Regions from separate parts of the Mesorhizobium sp. J8 genome, predicted to be linked through region 3. Evidence: predicted binding sites of a transcription regulator. Region 3 holds the regulator's gene; each other region holds the start of a gene.
What was found. Region 3 encodes PhoB, which activates phosphate uptake and scavenging genes when phosphate is short. Its sites were predicted from a motif close to TGTCATNNANCTGTCAT; they were not measured.

Region 1 (3,875 bases), 3.3 Mb from region 3:
GATCAGCGCAATGCCCTCCGGCATTGTCCAGCGCCGCTGCGCGACCGTGTGGATGGGGAAGGCCGTCCATGGCCCGGCAAGCGCCGCCAGCTTCGCCAATGTTGCCGCCGTGCCCCGCATGGCGGTCGAAAGAATGGCGGGGTCGGCGTGGCCGGACCAGCCTTCGGCGATGCGCTCGCCCTTGGTAAAGGCCGCAAGGTTGAAGGCGCTGCCCTTGCTCACCGGATAGGCGACCATGTGGAAGCCCGCATGCAGGAAGGTGGTCACGCAGTTGGTAGCGCCGATCTGCATGAAGGCCTGGCCGGCGGCGCTTTCCGCCGGGACCGTCGCGCGCCAGGCGAGCTCGCCGGAAAAGCGGCTTGCTGCAAAGCCGGCAGTCCGGGCAAGTCCGGCGCGAACCGACGACCAAACGCCGTCGGCTGCGACTAGCAGGCCGCCCGCGACATTCGTCGCTTTGCCGTCGATCTCGACTGCCGCGGTCACGCTGTGGGGGCCGACGGCGGTGCCGGTCACGCGCGCGCCGGTGACGAGCTCGATATCGGGCCGCAGCGCCGCTGCCGCGATCAATGCCGCCTGCAGGTCCGCTCGGTGCGCCACGAGATAGGGCGCGCCCCAGCGCTTTTCTCCGGCCTCCCCAAGCGGCACGCGGGCCAGCTCTCGCAGGCTCCTTGCATCCTTCAGCACCACCGCTTCCGGCCGGATTGCCTCAGGCAGCAGGCGATCGAGGACGCCGAACCGGCGCAGGACGCGGGTCGCGTTAGAGGAAAGCTGGAGGCCGGCGCCGGCCGCTTCGAGTTGCCTGGCCTGCTCCAACAGTCTTACCGGGAAGCCACGCTCTGCAAAGGCAAGCGCCGCCGTCAGCCCGGCAATGCCAGCCCCGGCAATGACGACCTGCCGGGACCGTGTTTCACTCATGGTTGGAAAGGAAGATCAGGCGGCCTGATCGACATAGAGGCAGCCGGCCGGCTGCGTTTCCGTCGCCTTCAGCGACGGCGAATAGCGATAGAGCGTCGAGCAATAGGGGCAGACCTTCTCATTGTCGTCGCCCATGTCGAGGAACACATGCGGATGGTCGAACGGCGGGCTGGCGCCGGTGCACATGAATTCCTTGACGCCGATCTCGATGACCGAATGGCCCGCGTCGTTCTGGAAATGGGGAATGCTGCCGCCTGCCATCGTCGTCTCCAATCGGGTTCGGCCAGTGGGTGTGACCAGCCTGCATCTGGAGCATAACAGACCAGTTTGCAAGATCGATGAAATCAAACTGTCGCAAAAGCCTGTCAGAGGATAAGTTGAGCCGGTTAAGCGCATGAGGCCGGGCGAGGAGCGATTCCGTGACGATCATGCGTCACAAAAACATGTTAGAGCGTCGCCAAATGGCGCTCCAAGGGACGGTAGTGGGCAAGAGCGGGAAACCATGAACGAACTGAAGCCTGTGCAGAGCGAGTTCATCACCGTTGAGGCGGCAAGTCCGGACGGCGGCAATCCCGACCGTTTCGTCAACCGTGAGTTCTCCTGGCTGCAATTCAACCGTCGCGTGCTCGAGGAATCACTGAACGAGCATCACCCGCTGCTCGAACGCGTCCGTTTCCTGTCGATCTCTGCCGCCAATCTCGATGAATTCTTCATGGTGCGCGTCGCCGGCCTCGCCGGCCAGGTGCGCGAGGGCATTGCGCTGAAGAGCCCGGACGGCCGCACGCCCGAGCAGCAGCTCGAGCAATTGCTGCGCGAGGTCGAGCGGCTGCAGGAAGACCAGCAGAAGAGCCTCTCGGCGTTGATGACCTTGCTCAACAAGGAAGGCATCGAAAGCATCACCCGCGACGCGCTCACCAAGGACGAAAAGGTCTGGCTGGAGCAGCATTTCCAGGAGCAGGTGTTCCCGGTGCTGACGCCGCTGTCGATCGACCCGGCGCATCCGTTCCCGTTCATCCCCAATCTCGGCTTTTCGATCGCCTTGCAGTTACGCCATCGCAAGAACGGCGAGGAGATGAGCGCGCTCTTGCGCCTGCCGGTGGCGCTCAGACGCTTCATCCGTCTGCCCGACCGCAAGCATCATGTCCGCTTCATCCCGCTGGAGGAAGCGGTCGGCATCTATATCGGCAAGCTTTTCCCGGGCTATGAGGTCAAGGGCTCGGGTACGTTCCGCATCATCCGCGACAGCGATATCGAGGTCGAGGAAGAGTCGGAAGACCTCGTGCGCCTGTTCGAGACGGCGCTGAAGCGGCGCCGGCGCGGTTCGGTGATCCGCATCGAATTCGACACGCTGATGCCGGCGGAACTACGCGATTTCGTCGCCGGCGAGCTCGGCGTCTCGGCGAGCCGCATCAGCGTTCTCACCGGTCCGCTTGCGCTCAACCAGATCTCCGAGATCGTGGCCATTCCGCGCGACGACCTGAAGTTCACGCCCTACAATCCGCGCTTCCCCGAGCGCATCCGCGAGCATGGCGGCGACTGCCTTGCCGCCATCCGCGAGAAGGACATCATCGTCCACCACCCCTACGAGTCGTTCGACGTCGTGGTGCAGTTCCTGCGTCAGGCCGCAGCCGATCCGGAAGTGGTGGCGATCAAGCAGACGCTCTACCGCACCTCGAACGACAGCCCGATCGTGCGCGCGCTGATCGACGCCGCCGAGGCCGGCAAGTCGGTGACCGCCCTGGTCGAGCTCAAGGCGCGCTTCGACGAGGAGGCCAACATCCGCTGGGCGCGCGACCTCGAACGTGCCGGCGTCCAGGTCGTGTTCGGCTTCCTGGAGCTGAAGACCCATGCCAAGATGTCCTTGATCGTGCGCCGCGAGGACGGCCGGCTGCGCAACTATGTGCATCTCGGCACCGGCAACTATCATCCGGTCACCGCCCGCATCTATACCGACTTGTCCTTCTTCACCACCGATCCGACCATCGCGCGCGATGTCGCGCAGATCTTCAACTTCATCACCGGCTATGCCGAACCGGCCGAGGAGATGCGCCTTGCCGTGTCGCCTTTCACGCTGCGCAAGCGCATCCTGAGGCATATTGCCGAGGAAGTCGCCCATGCGCGCGAGGGCCGGCCGGCCCGCATCTGGATGAAGATGAACGCTCTGGTCGACCCGATCATCATCGACGCGCTCTACGACGCCAGCCGCGCCGGCGTCGAGATCGACCTCGTCGTGCGCGGCATCTGCTGCCTGAGGCCGCAGGTGCCGGGCCTTTCCGAGAACATAAGGGTCAAATCGATCGTCGGCCGCTTCCTCGAGCACAGCCGTATCTTCTGCTTCGGCAACGGCCACGGCCTGCCGTCGGACGAGGCGATCGTCTACATCTCGTCCGCCGACATGATGCCGCGCAATCTCGATCGCCGCGTCGAGACTCTGGTGCCGATCACCAATCCAACTGTGCATGAACAGGTGCTTGGCCAGATCATGCTGGGCAATGTCATGGACAACCAGCAAAGTTTCGACGTATTGGCTGACGGCACCTCCCGGCGCGTTGTGCTGGAAGAGGGCGAGGAACCGTTCAACGCGCAGGAATATTTCATGACCAATCCGAGCCTCTCCGGACGGGGCGACGCGCTGAAATCGCATGCGCCCAAGCGCATTGCCCAGTTCAAGCGCCGCAAGAAGAACGGCGCCGCGTGATTGCAGTTTCCCAAGGCCGGCTTCAGGACCGGCGGCCGCTGTCGATCATCGACATCGGATCGAACTCGATCCGCCTTGTCGTCTATGAGGGACTGGCGCGCTCGCCCACGCTTCTGTTCAACGAGAAGATGCTGGCCGGCCTCGGCCGCGGCATCGTTTCGACGGGCAAGCTCGACCCCGAGGCGGTGACGCGCTCGATGGAGGAGTTCCGCCGCTTCCGCGCGCTGTCGGATCAGGCGGGCGCCGAGCATATCTATGTGCT
Region 2 (3,875 bases), 860 kb from region 3:
CGTCGTCGTCCTGCACATCTGGGCGTTGCATGTCGTTGGCCAGTCGAACCCGACCGGCATCGAGGTCAAGTCGAAGACCGACACCGTCGCCTTCACGCCCTACGCCACCATCAAGGACGCGTTCGGCATGATCGTGTTCCTGTTCTTCTTCGCGTATTTCGTCTTCTATCTGCCGAACTATCTCGGCCACCCGGACAACTACACGGTCGCCAATCCGCTGAAGACGCCGGCCCATATCGTTCCGGAATGGTACTTCCTCCCGTTCTACGCGATCCTGCGCGCCATCACCTTCAACATCGGCCCGATCAACTCCAAGCTCGGCGGCGTGCTGTGCATGTTCGGCGCCATCGCCATGCTGTTCCTGGTGCCGTGGCTCGACACCTCCAAGGTGCGCTCGGCGGTCTACCGTCCGTGGTACAAGCTGTTCTTCTGGCTGTTCGTCGCCGACGCCATCTTGCTCGGTTGGCTGGGCTCGCAGCCGGCGGAAGGCTCTTACGTGTTCATGGCGCAGATGGCGACTTTGTTCTACTTCGCCTTCTTCCTGGTGATCATGCCGGTGCTCGGCCTGATCGAGACGCCGCGCAGGCTGCCGAACTCGATCACCGAGGCGGTGCTGGAGAAGAACAAGGGCGGCAGCGGACATCCGGCAGGCGCGACCGCCGCGCCGGAAACCAAAGGCTGAGGATCTGAGGGGATTTGGGTATGAAGAAGATTCTCACCTCGCTGGCGCTGCTCGGCCTGGTGGCCACGGGCACTTGGATGTCAAGTGCCGGGGCCATCGCCGCGGAAGAGCAGAACCCGGCCGCTCCGACGCATTTCCCGATCAACGAGCCGAAGGAAATGAGCTGGAGCTTCGCCGGCCCGTTCGGCACCTACGACAAGGCGCAGCTGCAGCGCGGCCTCAAGGTCTACAAGGAAGTCTGCTCGGCCTGCCATTCGATGAACCTGGTGGCCTTCCGCACGCTGGAAGGGCTCGGCTATTCGGACGCGCAGATCAAGACGCTCGCCGCCGAATACACCATTCATGACGGCCCGAACGATGCCGGCGACATGTTCGACCGCCCCGGCAAGCCGTCGGACCACTTCCCGGCGCCGTTCCCGAACGAACAGGCCGCGGCATCCGCCAATGGCGGCGCCGCTCCGCCGGACATGTCGCTGCTCGCCAAGGCGCGCGGTGTCGAGCGCGGCTTCCCGCGCTTCATCTTCGATATCTTCACCCAATATGCGCAGGGCGGCCCGGATTACATCCACTCGCTGCTCACCGGCTACGACCAGACGCCGCCGGCCGGCATGGTGATCCCGGAAGGCACGCACTACAATCCGTACTTCCTGTCCGGCGTGTCGCTGAAGATGCCGAAGCCGCTCTCGGACGGCCAGGTGACCTATGACGACGGCTCGCCGCAGACCGTCGACCAGTATGCCCGCGACGTCTCGGCCTTCCTGATGTTTGTCGCCGAGCCGCATCTGGAGGACCGCAAGAAGACCGGCTTCCGCGTCATGGTCTTCCTGCTGCTCTTCGGCGCGCTGGTGTACATGACCAAGCGCAGGGTATGGGCAGACGTCGCGCATTGAGGCGCGATAAAAGCGAAAAGCTAGAAGGGCGCCCCTGAGGCGCCCTTTTCGTATTTCGAGATCGCTTGATCCGGCCATGTCACATGGCCGTCATTGCGCGTGGCGATCCTGTCTTGCCCCTACTTCAAAGGATCCTACCCATGAAAAGATTCGCATCGCTCGCGGCAGGTTTCCTGCTGCTTGTCACCGGACATGTCGCCCATGCCGACGAGGCGCAGCCCTTCGTCACCAACAAGGACATCGATCTGACGATGATCCTGCCTCCGCCGCCCGCCAACGATTCGGCTGAGACCAAGGCTGAACTCGGCGAGGTGCTGACCCTTCAGGTGACGCGCACGCCGGAAATGGAAAAGCGCGCCATCGGCGATGCCGAAGAGAATGTGTGGCGATTCGCGGATGTCATGGGACCGAAGTTCAGTAAGGAAACGCTGCCGAAATTCAGCGCCTTCTTCGATCGCGTCGTGGCCACCGAAGGCGCGGTCGTCGATCCGGCCAAGGATGTCTGGAAACGTCCGCGCCCGCATCAGCTCAGCGATCTGGTCAAGCCGGTCGTGAAGCTGTCGAACTCCGGCTCCTGGCCGTCTGGCCACGCGACGGTCGGCACGATGATGGGCATCATCCTTGCCGACATGGTGCCGGAGAAGCGGGCAGAGATCATGGCGCGCGCGGCCGAATTTGCCCATAACCGCGTGGTCGGCGGCATTCACTATCCCTCCGATATCGAGATGGGCAAGATTTCCGGCAGCGTGATCGCCGCGGTCCTGCTCAACCGTCCCGATTTCAAGGCCGAGTACGAAGTCGCGCGCTCCGAACTGCGCTCGGACCTAGGCATGTAGCCGCACGGTAGCGCCTGCTTTTCGAAGGGCGCCTTCGCGGGCGCCCTTTCCTTATGGCCGCGACCGGTCGGCGCCGATCCTTTGCCGGATGTGCTTGTCTCTGGCGCGACATCGCGGTAGCCCTTGTCGGTCGCGTCGGGCAGCAATGGCCGACGCCGTCAAATCCGACAGCCGGACATGCGGAAAGCCTCGATGAAATCCTCCCTCGAAGACACGCTGCTTGCGGCTATCCGCACCATTCCGGACTATCCGAAGCCCGGTATCCTGTTTCGCGACATCACCACGCTGCTTGGCGACGCGCGCGCCTTCCGCCGTGCCATCGACGAGCTGGTGCATCCTTATGCCGGGCTGAAGATCGACAAGATCGCGGGCATCGAGGCACGTGGCTTCATCCTCGGCGGCGCCGTTGCGCACCAGTTGTCGGCGGGCTTCGTGCCGATCCGCAAGAAGGGCAAGCTGCCTTACGAGACGGTGCGCGTGGCCTACAGCCTCGAATACGGGCTGGACGAGATGGAGATGCACAAGGACGGCGTCTCGCCGGGCGAGAAGGTGATCGTGGTCGACGACCTGATCGCCACCGGCGGCACGGCGGAAGCGGCGGTGAAGCTGCTCAGGCAGATCGGCGCCGACATCGTCGCCGCATGCTTCGTCATCGACCTGCCGGACCTCGGCGGCCGCCGGAAGCTGGAAGCGCTCGGCGTGCCGGTCAGGACGCTGATCGGGTATGAGGGGCATTGAGCAGGCCTGCCCCTTCTCCCCTTGTGGGAGAAGGTGTCGCCGAAGGCGACGGATGAGGGTGCTCCAGGAAAAGCCAGCATCTCACTCCGCTGGAACACCCCTCATCCGTCTCGGCGCTATCGCGCCGATCCACCTTCTCCCACAAGGGGCGAAGGAAGAGATGCTACTCCACCTTCACCAGCACAGCACTGTCGAACTCGATGACCTTGTCGCCGGTGGAGTCAAAACCTTCCGAGCGCAGCGTGAGCAGGTTCCAGCCCGGGCGCCCGGCGAGCGGGCGGTGCGCCAGCGCGGTACGCGTGAACGTCACGGTTTCGCCGGCATAGACCGGCTTCAGCCATTTGAGATTGCGGAAGCCGGGCGAGGGGCCGAATTCGGGCTGCGGGCCGGGGCCTGTCCAGCGCACGCCCTCGGTCTCCATGCGCTTTTCGAGATTGTATTTCATCCAGGTGGCGGCGGTGTGCCAGCCAGAGGCGCAGAGCCCGCCGAGCACGCTCTTCCTCGCCGCCTCTTCATCGACATGGAAGATTTGCGGATCGTATTTCCTGGCGAACGCCTTGATCTCTTCCGGCTCGAACTTGTGCGAGCCGAGCGTGACCGTCTGGCCGATCAGGAAGAATTCGTCGAGGGTCATGTCGCGGCCTCGCGGGTCAGAAACATGCCGGTGTTCTCCAGCTCGAAGACGCTTTCGCCGCGCTGGTTGACCAGTTCGCTGCGCATGGTGATCAA
Region 3 (3,875 bases):
GAGATGGACAACCGCGTCGAGTCGGCGCTGAAGCGCGCCGCGCTCTGGAGCGAAGTCAAGGACAAGCTCAACGCCAGCGGCCAGAGCCTCTCGGGCGGCCAGCAGCAGCGCCTGTGCATCGCCCGCACCGTGGCGGTGAAGCCCGAGGTCATCCTGCTCGACGAGCCGGCCTCGGCGCTGGATCCGCTGTCGACGGCCAAGATCGAGGAACTGATCGACGAATTGCAGGCCGACTACACGATCGTCATCGTCACCCACAACATGCAGCAGGCGGCGCGCGTGTCGCGGCAGACGGCGTTCATGTATCTGGGCGAACTGGTGGAGTTCGACCGGACCGAGAAGATCTTCACCTCGCCCCGCGAGAAGCGCACGCAGGACTACATCACCGGCCGCTTCGGCTAAGCACATACGAGGACATCATCATGGCCGAACATACCGTCGCCTCCTTCGACGAGGATCTGAGGCAGATCAGCCGGCTCATCAACGACATGGGCGACCTCGCCGCCTCGATGGTCGGCGCCTCGACCAGGGCGCTGCTCGAAAGCGACAACGCGCTGGCGCAGCGCGTCGTCTCCGACGACGCCATCATGGACGCGAGACAGCGCGAGCTTGACGACCGCGCCATCACGTTGATCGCCAAGCGCCAGCCGATGGCCGACGACCTGCGCAGCGTGGTGGGAGCGATCCGCATGGCGGGCGACCTCGAGCGCATCGGCGATCTCGCCAAGAACATCGCCAAGCGCGTCGGCTCGGTCGGCGTCAGCGCCGCGCCGCGGGACCTCACGCATTCGATCGATTCCATGGCGCAGATGGTGCTGATCCAGGTCCAGGGCGTGATCCAGGAATATACGGTGGGCGATGCCACGGCGCTGGCCAGACTGCGCAACGACGACGAGCGCATCGACGTCAAATACACGGCCGTCTTCCGCGAGCTGCTGACCTACATGATGGAGGATCCGCGCAACATCACCGCTTGCACGCATCTTCTGTTCTGCGCCAAGAACCTCGAGCGCATCGGCGACCATGTGACCAACATCGCCGAGAACGCCTATTATGTGCTGACCGGCACGCAATTGCCCGCCAACCGTCCGAAGCAGGACGAGACGGCAATGTCGGCTCCGGCTGCCTGACGAAAAGGTTACCCCGATGATCGCGCCACGCATCATGGTGGTGGAGGACGAGGAGCCGCTGGGGGTGCTGCTCCGCTACAATCTCGAATCCGAGGGCTACCAGGTGGAAGTGGTGACCCGCGGCGACGAGGCCGAAATCCGCCTTCAGGAAAACGTTCCCGACCTGCTCGTGCTCGACTGGATGGTGCCGGCGGTTTCCGGCATCGAGCTCTGCCGGCGTCTCAGGATGCGGCCCGAGACCGAGCGGCTGCCGATCATCATGCTGACCGCGCGAGGTGAAGAGAGCGATCGGGTTCGAGGTTTGTCCACCGGCGCCGACGACTATCTGGTCAAGCCGTTCTCGACGCCGGAGTTCATGGCGCGCGTCAAGGCTCTGCTGCGCCGCGCCAAGCCGGAGGTGCTGTCCAGCGTGCTCAAGGTCGGCGACATCGTGCTCGACCGCGAATCGCACCGCGTCTACCGCAAGAAGAGCGAGATCAGGCTCGGCCCGACCGAGTTCCGGCTGCTCGAATTCATGATGCGCCACCCCGGCCGCGTGTTCTCGCGCAGCCAGCTGCTCGACAATGTCTGGGGCGAGACGATCTATATCGACGAGCGCACGGTGGACGTCCATGTCGGGCGGCTGCGCAAGGCCGTCAACAACGGCCGCATGCCGGACGTCATACGCACCATCCGAGGCGCGGGCTATGCCATCCGCGAGGACTAGGGATATGCAGATATTCAGGTGAGGCCGGCCTGCGAATGGCAGCTTCCTGCGCTTCCGGTACTCACGTACCCAAAAGTACGCTCCGTTCCGGTTCTCGGAATCCACCATTCTCGACTCGGCCTGACCTGAATCTCAGCATATCCCTTGCGCCTATGCGACGTGCTTGCCCGCTCGCGCCTGCATGCCCGGCGCGAAGATTTCCTGGTCGACGAAGGTCAGCGCGCGCATGGCGCAGCCTTCGCGGATCAGCGGCAGCTCGTTCGGCTCGGTGTCGAAGGAGATCGATTCCGAATGCTGGCCGCCGGCGGTCTGGGCGATCGCCTTCCTCAGCGCCGGCTCGATCAGGTCGAAGGCGGCCGCGCTGACGCCGACCATCGCGACGGGCGCCGGGTCGATCAGCGCGAACAGGCTGCCAAGGCCGAAGCCCAGCGCTTCGCCGGCCCGGCGATAAGCCTCCCGCTCAGGGCCGTCCTGTTGCCGGGCCTTTGCGGCAAGCGCGCGCATGTCGGCGTCGCCGACGTCGGTCGGCGCGGCATCCTCGCTTATGCCCATGGCGCTGCGCCAGATCGCGTAATTGCCGGCATAGGCCTCGACGCAGCCGCGCCGGCCGCAGCGGCAAAGCGCGCCGCCGGGACGGTGGATCATGTGCCCGAACTCGCCGCCGGAGGAATGCGTGCCGGTGAACAACGCGCCCTTCAGCACCAGACCCATGCCGATACCATGCGACAAGAGGATGGCGATGAAGTCGTCGCGATAGCGGTCGGGATCGCGCCATTGCAGCGCCACCGCCATCATGTTGCAGTCGTTCTCCATGGTGGCGGGGATGCCGAATTCCGTCTCGAGAAGGTCGGCGAACGGGATATCGGTCAGCGGCGTGATCGGCGACCACAGCATGGCGCGCGAATGGGAATCGGTGATGCCCTGGATGCCCATCGCGATGCGGGCGACGCTGCCCACGTCGAGGTCGGGATCCTGCAGCCGGCGCCGGACGATCGCCAAGCATTCGCCGATCAGCTCGTCGCGAGGCATGACGAGCGTGTCCAGGCGCAGCTGTTCCTCGGCAACCACCTGGCCGGCATAGTCGATCACGGCAACCGACAGGAAGTTCAGCGAAAGCACCACCGTCAGCACCGCGGCGGCTTCGGGGTTCAGCGCCAGGCCGATCTGCGGCCGGCCGCGTTTCAACGCCGTCGGCTCGCTGGCCTTGCTTTCCGTGAGGATACCTTCCTGGATCAGATCGGCGGAGATCGCCGAAATGGTCGAGTGGCTGAGCCCGGTGGTGGCGGCGATCTCCGTCCGCGACGGCTGGCCGGCGCGGCGCACGGCCGAAATCACCATGGCGCGATTGCGCCGGCGCAAATCGTCGTGGCGGATCCCGACCGACATTGTCTCGCACGTTCCTCCCGCGTCATCGCGGCCTTGTGATGATGCCATGGCCTGTCGCTGACACGCTAGGGATTGTGACAGAAGCCGGGGTTCATGTCATTATTTATTGCGAATGTCGAAAAAAATGTCCGCACCCATCAAAACCCATCAGAATCGCAGTTGACAGCGTCGTTTTGCTGGATCACTATTTTTTTGAGGCTCGAAAAAAAGCCTCTGTGCAGGCCTTCGGGCCAGTTTGGGTCGCGCCGCACGGGGCGCAGGGAGGATATCATGAAGAAATTCGCAGCCGCCATTCTGGCGGGCGTTGCCATGTCGCTGACGCTGGCGTCGGTCGCCGAGGCGAAGGACAAGGTCATCGGCGTGTCGTGGTCGAATTTCCAGGAAGAGCGCTGGAAGACCGACGAAGCGGCGATGAAGAAGGCCATCGAGGCCGCCGGCGACAAGTATATCTCGGCCGACGCGCAGTCCAATCCCGGCAAGCAACTGACCGACGTCGAAAGCCTGATCTCGCAGGGCGCCAACGCGCTGATCATCCTGGCGCAGGACGCCTCGGCAATCGGCCCGGCGGTGCAGAAGGCGCTCGACGAAGGCATCCCGGTCGTCGGCTATGACCGCCTGATCGAGAACAAGGACGTGTTCTACCTGACCTTCGA
Region 4 (3,875 bases), 3.0 Mb from region 3:
CCTCCTCACCTCGCCTGATCCGCTCAAGCACCTCGGCAGCAAGATAATAGTCCTCCACGTCTTCGAGCCCGCGCTCAATGAGTTCACGCAGATAATAGGCTTTGCTGCGGCCGGTCTTGGCGGCAAGAAAGTCCAGGCGTTCTTCAATCTCTGGTGCCAGGCGGATGGATGTCGGCATGGAGACCTCCGTGAATACATGTATTCACGTATCGCCTTAAGGCTGAAAGTTCAAGCTTTGATGATCATCCCAACTCCGCCAGCGCCGCCTCGACTTCCGCCGACGTGCCGATGGCGCCGGTGGCGATGTCGCGGTTGATGCGGCGCGCCAGGCCCGACAACACCTTGCCGGCGCCGACCTCGTAAAGCGTCGACACGCCATTGGCGCCGAACCATTCCACCGTCTCGCGCCAGCGCACGCGGCCGGTCACCTGCTCGACAAGGCGGCGGGCGATCTCGTCCGGGTCGCTGGTCGGCGTCACCGTCACGTTGGAGACGACCGGAACCACGGGCGCCTGCTTCGCCACACCGGCCAGCGCCTCGCGCATGATCTCGGCCGCCGGCGCCATCAGCGCCGAGTGGAAGGGAGCCGAAACCTGCAGCATCAGCGCCCGCTTGGCGCCCTTTTCGGTGCACAGCCTAGCCGCCAGTTCGACGGCTGCCTTGGCGCCCGAAATCACCAGCTGGCCGCCGCCATTGTCGTTGGCGACCTGGCAGACGGAGCCCTTGGCCGCCTCCAAGCACGCCGCTTCGACATCGGCCTGCTCCAGCCCGATGATGGCAGCCATGGCGCCCTCGCCCGCCGGCACCGCAGCCTGCATGGCGTTGCCGCGGGTGCGCAAAAGCCTGGCGGCGTCGCCCACCGAAACGAAGCCGGCCGCGGCAAGCGCGGAATATTCACCCAGCGAATGGCCGGCCACATAGGCCACCTTGTCCTTCAACGAGAAGCCGCGCGCCTCGAGCGCCCGCATCGCCGCCAGCGACACCGCCATCAGCGCCGGCTGGGCGTTGGCGGTCAGGGTGAGCGTCTCTTCCGGCCCTTCCCAGATCAATTTCGACAGGTTTTCGCCGAGCGCGGCGTCCACTTCCTCGAAGACGCGGCGCGCTTCCGGGAATTGATCGGCGAGGTCCTTGCCCATGCCGACGGCCTGGCTGCCCTGTCCCGGAAAGGTGAATGCGACGGCCATTGAAGTCACTCCAGAGGCTGATTTTTCCCTGCCTCTGGCGCAAGGCGGACGGCCAAGTCAAGCCCGCGGGCGCCTCTTCGGCCCTCATTTCAGCCGGAAAAGGTAGCCGACTCCCTGTTCCGAAAGGCTTTTTGGCGATCACACCTGATGAAAACCGCTCACGTTTGGTTTGCTGGCTCTTCTTATTTCCGCCACAGGCGCTAGCTTTGCGTGACACTTCGATGACAGAAGCGTGACGGGCGTGGAAGGCGTGTTGCGTGGGCCGGGGGAAAACAGAGTGGCAAGGATCAGAAAAGGCGCGGCCAAGCCCGTGCCGGGCTTTTTGGAAGACGATCCGTCCACCGGCTATCTGCCCGGACGAGCCTGGCCGACCGTACGTTACGGCCTGACTACAGTTCTGGCGGCGGGCCTGCTCGTCTTCGCGATCGAATGGATCGTGCGCGGCGATTTCTTCGGCACGGTCGATTTCTTCCTGCAGCCCTTCAAGCCGGGCTGGACCACCATCGTCGTCTTCGCGCTGGTGCTGGTCGGACTTGACGCCATACTGGGCCGCAGCCACCAGAGCCTGATGATCGTGGCGCCGCTGACGCTGGCGCTTGCCTTTGTCGGCCACCAGAAATCGCATTATCTGGGCGACCCGCTCTATCCGACGGATTTCCTGTTCGCCCGCCAGATCGTGGCGCTGATGCCGCTTCTGGTGCGCGAACGGCCGTGGACGGCCATCATGCTGGCCGCGGCCATCATCGGCGGCCTGACGCTGCTCGTCTATTGCTGGCGGACCTGGCGCCGGCGTGTGCCGATCCTCAGCCGCAAAGGCCGTCTGGCGCGGCTGGCGCTTGCCGTGCCGCTGCTCGCCTTCTTCGTCTCGATCATGGACTACGCCACCTTCTCGTGGACGCGCGACCGGCTGCAGATCATCCCTATCATGTGGGACCAGAAGGAGAACTATGCCTCCAACGGCTTTGCGCTGGCCTTCGCGATGAACGTGCCGATGGCGCATGTCTCGGCGCCCCCCGGCTATTCGCAAAAGACGATGGACGCGATCCAGCGCCCCGACGTCGCCGCTTCGGTGCCGGACGAGAAGCCGGATATCGTCGTGGTGATGAGCGAATCCTTCTGGGATCCGACGCAACTGCCCGGCGTCAGCATCAAGCCCGACCCGATCCCGACGGTGCGCGCCCTGCGCTCCGGCTCGATGTTCTCGCCCGAATTCGGCGGCATGACCGCCAATATCGAATTCGAGGCGCTGACCGGCTTCTCGAACGCCTTCCTGCCGGCCGGCTCGATCCCCTACCAGCAATATGTGCGCACCCCGACGCCCTCGCTGGCGACCTTCCTGAAGAGCGAGGGTTATAGGGCGCGCGCCATCCACCCCGGCACCAACTGGTTCTGGAACCGCGGCGCCGTCTATGCCGATTTCGGCTTCAACGACTTCCGCTCGGAAGAGACGTTGCCGCCGATGGAGAAGCGTGGGCCTCTGGCCTCCGACGCTGCGATGACCGACGAGATCATCCGAGAGGCGGACGCCAGCGAAGACCCGGTGTTCCTGTTCGCCGTCAGCCTGCAGAACCACGGGCCCTACGAGCCCTACCGGTACTACAATCCGACGCATTCGGTCGACGCGCCGATCAGCTCCTGGGCGCGGGAATCGCTGCTTTCCTATGCCGAGGGCTCGGCCGACGCCGACCGCGGCCTGCTGCGGCTGATCGACTGGGCGAAGAAGCGTGAGCGGCCGACCATCATCGCTTTCTTCGGCGACCACCTGCCGCCGCTCGGACCCGTCTATGTCGAGACCGGCTTCCTGAAGGACAATGTCGCGCCGCGCAAGGAGCCGAACGCCGACGCCGCGCTCGAGCACCACGACACGCCGCTGGTCATCTGGTCGAACCGCTCCGGCCCGGTGCAGAACCTGGGCTCGGTCAGCCCGGCCTTCCTGCCCTACCACATCCTGACCACGGCCGGCATCACCCACCCCTACTACACCGGCTTCCTCGGCGCGCTGCGCGAGCATTACCGGGTGGTCGACCGCAACCTGCTCCTGTCGCCCGCGGGCGCAGCGACGCCGGATTGGGCGAGGCAGAAACAGATCGATCCGAAGATCAACGATTTCCGGCTCATCCAGTACGACATGATGTTCGGCAAGCGCCACTCGGCGCCAGACTTCTTCCCCGAGACTGTGGACAAGCTCGTCGCGCATACGAGTTGAGTTGCGCGATGTTGAAATCGCGAGCGACGTTGGCGACCAAACTCGGTCAGCAAAAGGCCCGCGCGGCGGGAATGCGATCTTTGGACGGTAGATGACGGTCCGCCCAGACTAGAGGATGAGACGATCAATCGCTTCGGCCCGATCGGTCGCCCGACGCCGTAAGACAAGCGTCGCATGTTAACCGAGGTTGCTTGGGAACCAACTCCGTTTGACCGCGTTGCAGCCGATGGTTTGCTGAGCGGGAAGGGTGGATGCGCATCGGAAATTTCGGAGATCCCGAGAGGTTCATTCCTCTGCCGCACGACGTCTCGATCCTACAATCGGCTCCTGATTTCATCGAAAAGCTGCCGATCGCGATTTACGCGTGCAACGCGCGAGGGCATCTCTTGTGGTTCAACAAGCGCGCCATCGACCTGTGGGGCCGGACGCCCTTAGTCGGGTCGGACGGCGAACTCTATTGCGGATCGCATAAGCTCTATTTCGAT

Region 1: a site for PhoB is predicted at 1,255-1,271, ahead of MJ8_RS13725 (RNA degradosome polyphosphate kinase). Genes of this name have one in related genera too.
Region 2: a site for PhoB is predicted at 1,650-1,666, ahead of MJ8_RS25440 (acid phosphatase). Genes of this name have one in related genera too.
Region 4: a site for PhoB is predicted at 1,395-1,411, ahead of MJ8_RS11220 (LTA synthase family protein). Genes of this name have one in related genera too.

What each region holds. Positions count from the first base shown of each region.
Region 1 is NZ_AP024109.1:2,888,369-2,892,243, forward strand. It holds gene MJ8_RS13715 (FAD-dependent monooxygenase) at 1-915, opposite strand, end outside; gene MJ8_RS13720 (zinc-finger domain-containing protein) at 931-1,176, opposite strand; gene MJ8_RS13725 (RNA degradosome polyphosphate kinase) at 1,418-3,613, shown strand; gene ppx (exopolyphosphatase) at 3,610-3,875, shown strand, end outside.
Region 2 is NZ_AP024109.1:5,300,472-5,304,346, reverse strand. It holds gene MJ8_RS25450 (cytochrome b) at 1-682, shown strand, start outside; gene MJ8_RS25445 (cytochrome c1) at 703-1,572, shown strand; gene MJ8_RS25440 (acid phosphatase) at 1,713-2,408, shown strand; gene MJ8_RS25435 (adenine phosphoribosyltransferase) at 2,601-3,146, shown strand; gene MJ8_RS25430 (MaoC family dehydratase) at 3,310-3,780, opposite strand; gene MJ8_RS25425 (MaoC family dehydratase) at 3,777-3,875, opposite strand, start outside.
Region 3 is NZ_AP024109.1:6,163,280-6,167,154, reverse strand. It holds gene pstB (phosphate ABC transporter ATP-binding protein PstB) at 1-402, shown strand, start outside; gene phoU (phosphate signaling complex protein PhoU) at 423-1,130, shown strand; gene phoB (phosphate regulon transcriptional regulator PhoB) at 1,147-1,836, shown strand; gene MJ8_RS29455 (ROK family protein) at 1,987-3,222, opposite strand; gene xylF (D-xylose ABC transporter substrate-binding protein) at 3,493-3,875, shown strand, end outside.
Region 4 is NZ_AP024109.1:2,444,544-2,448,418, reverse strand. It holds gene MJ8_RS11230 (ribbon-helix-helix protein, CopG family) at 1-178, opposite strand, end outside; gene fabD (ACP S-malonyltransferase) at 243-1,184, opposite strand; gene MJ8_RS11220 (LTA synthase family protein) at 1,462-3,390, shown strand; gene MJ8_RS11215 (PAS domain S-box protein) at 3,642-3,875, shown strand, end outside.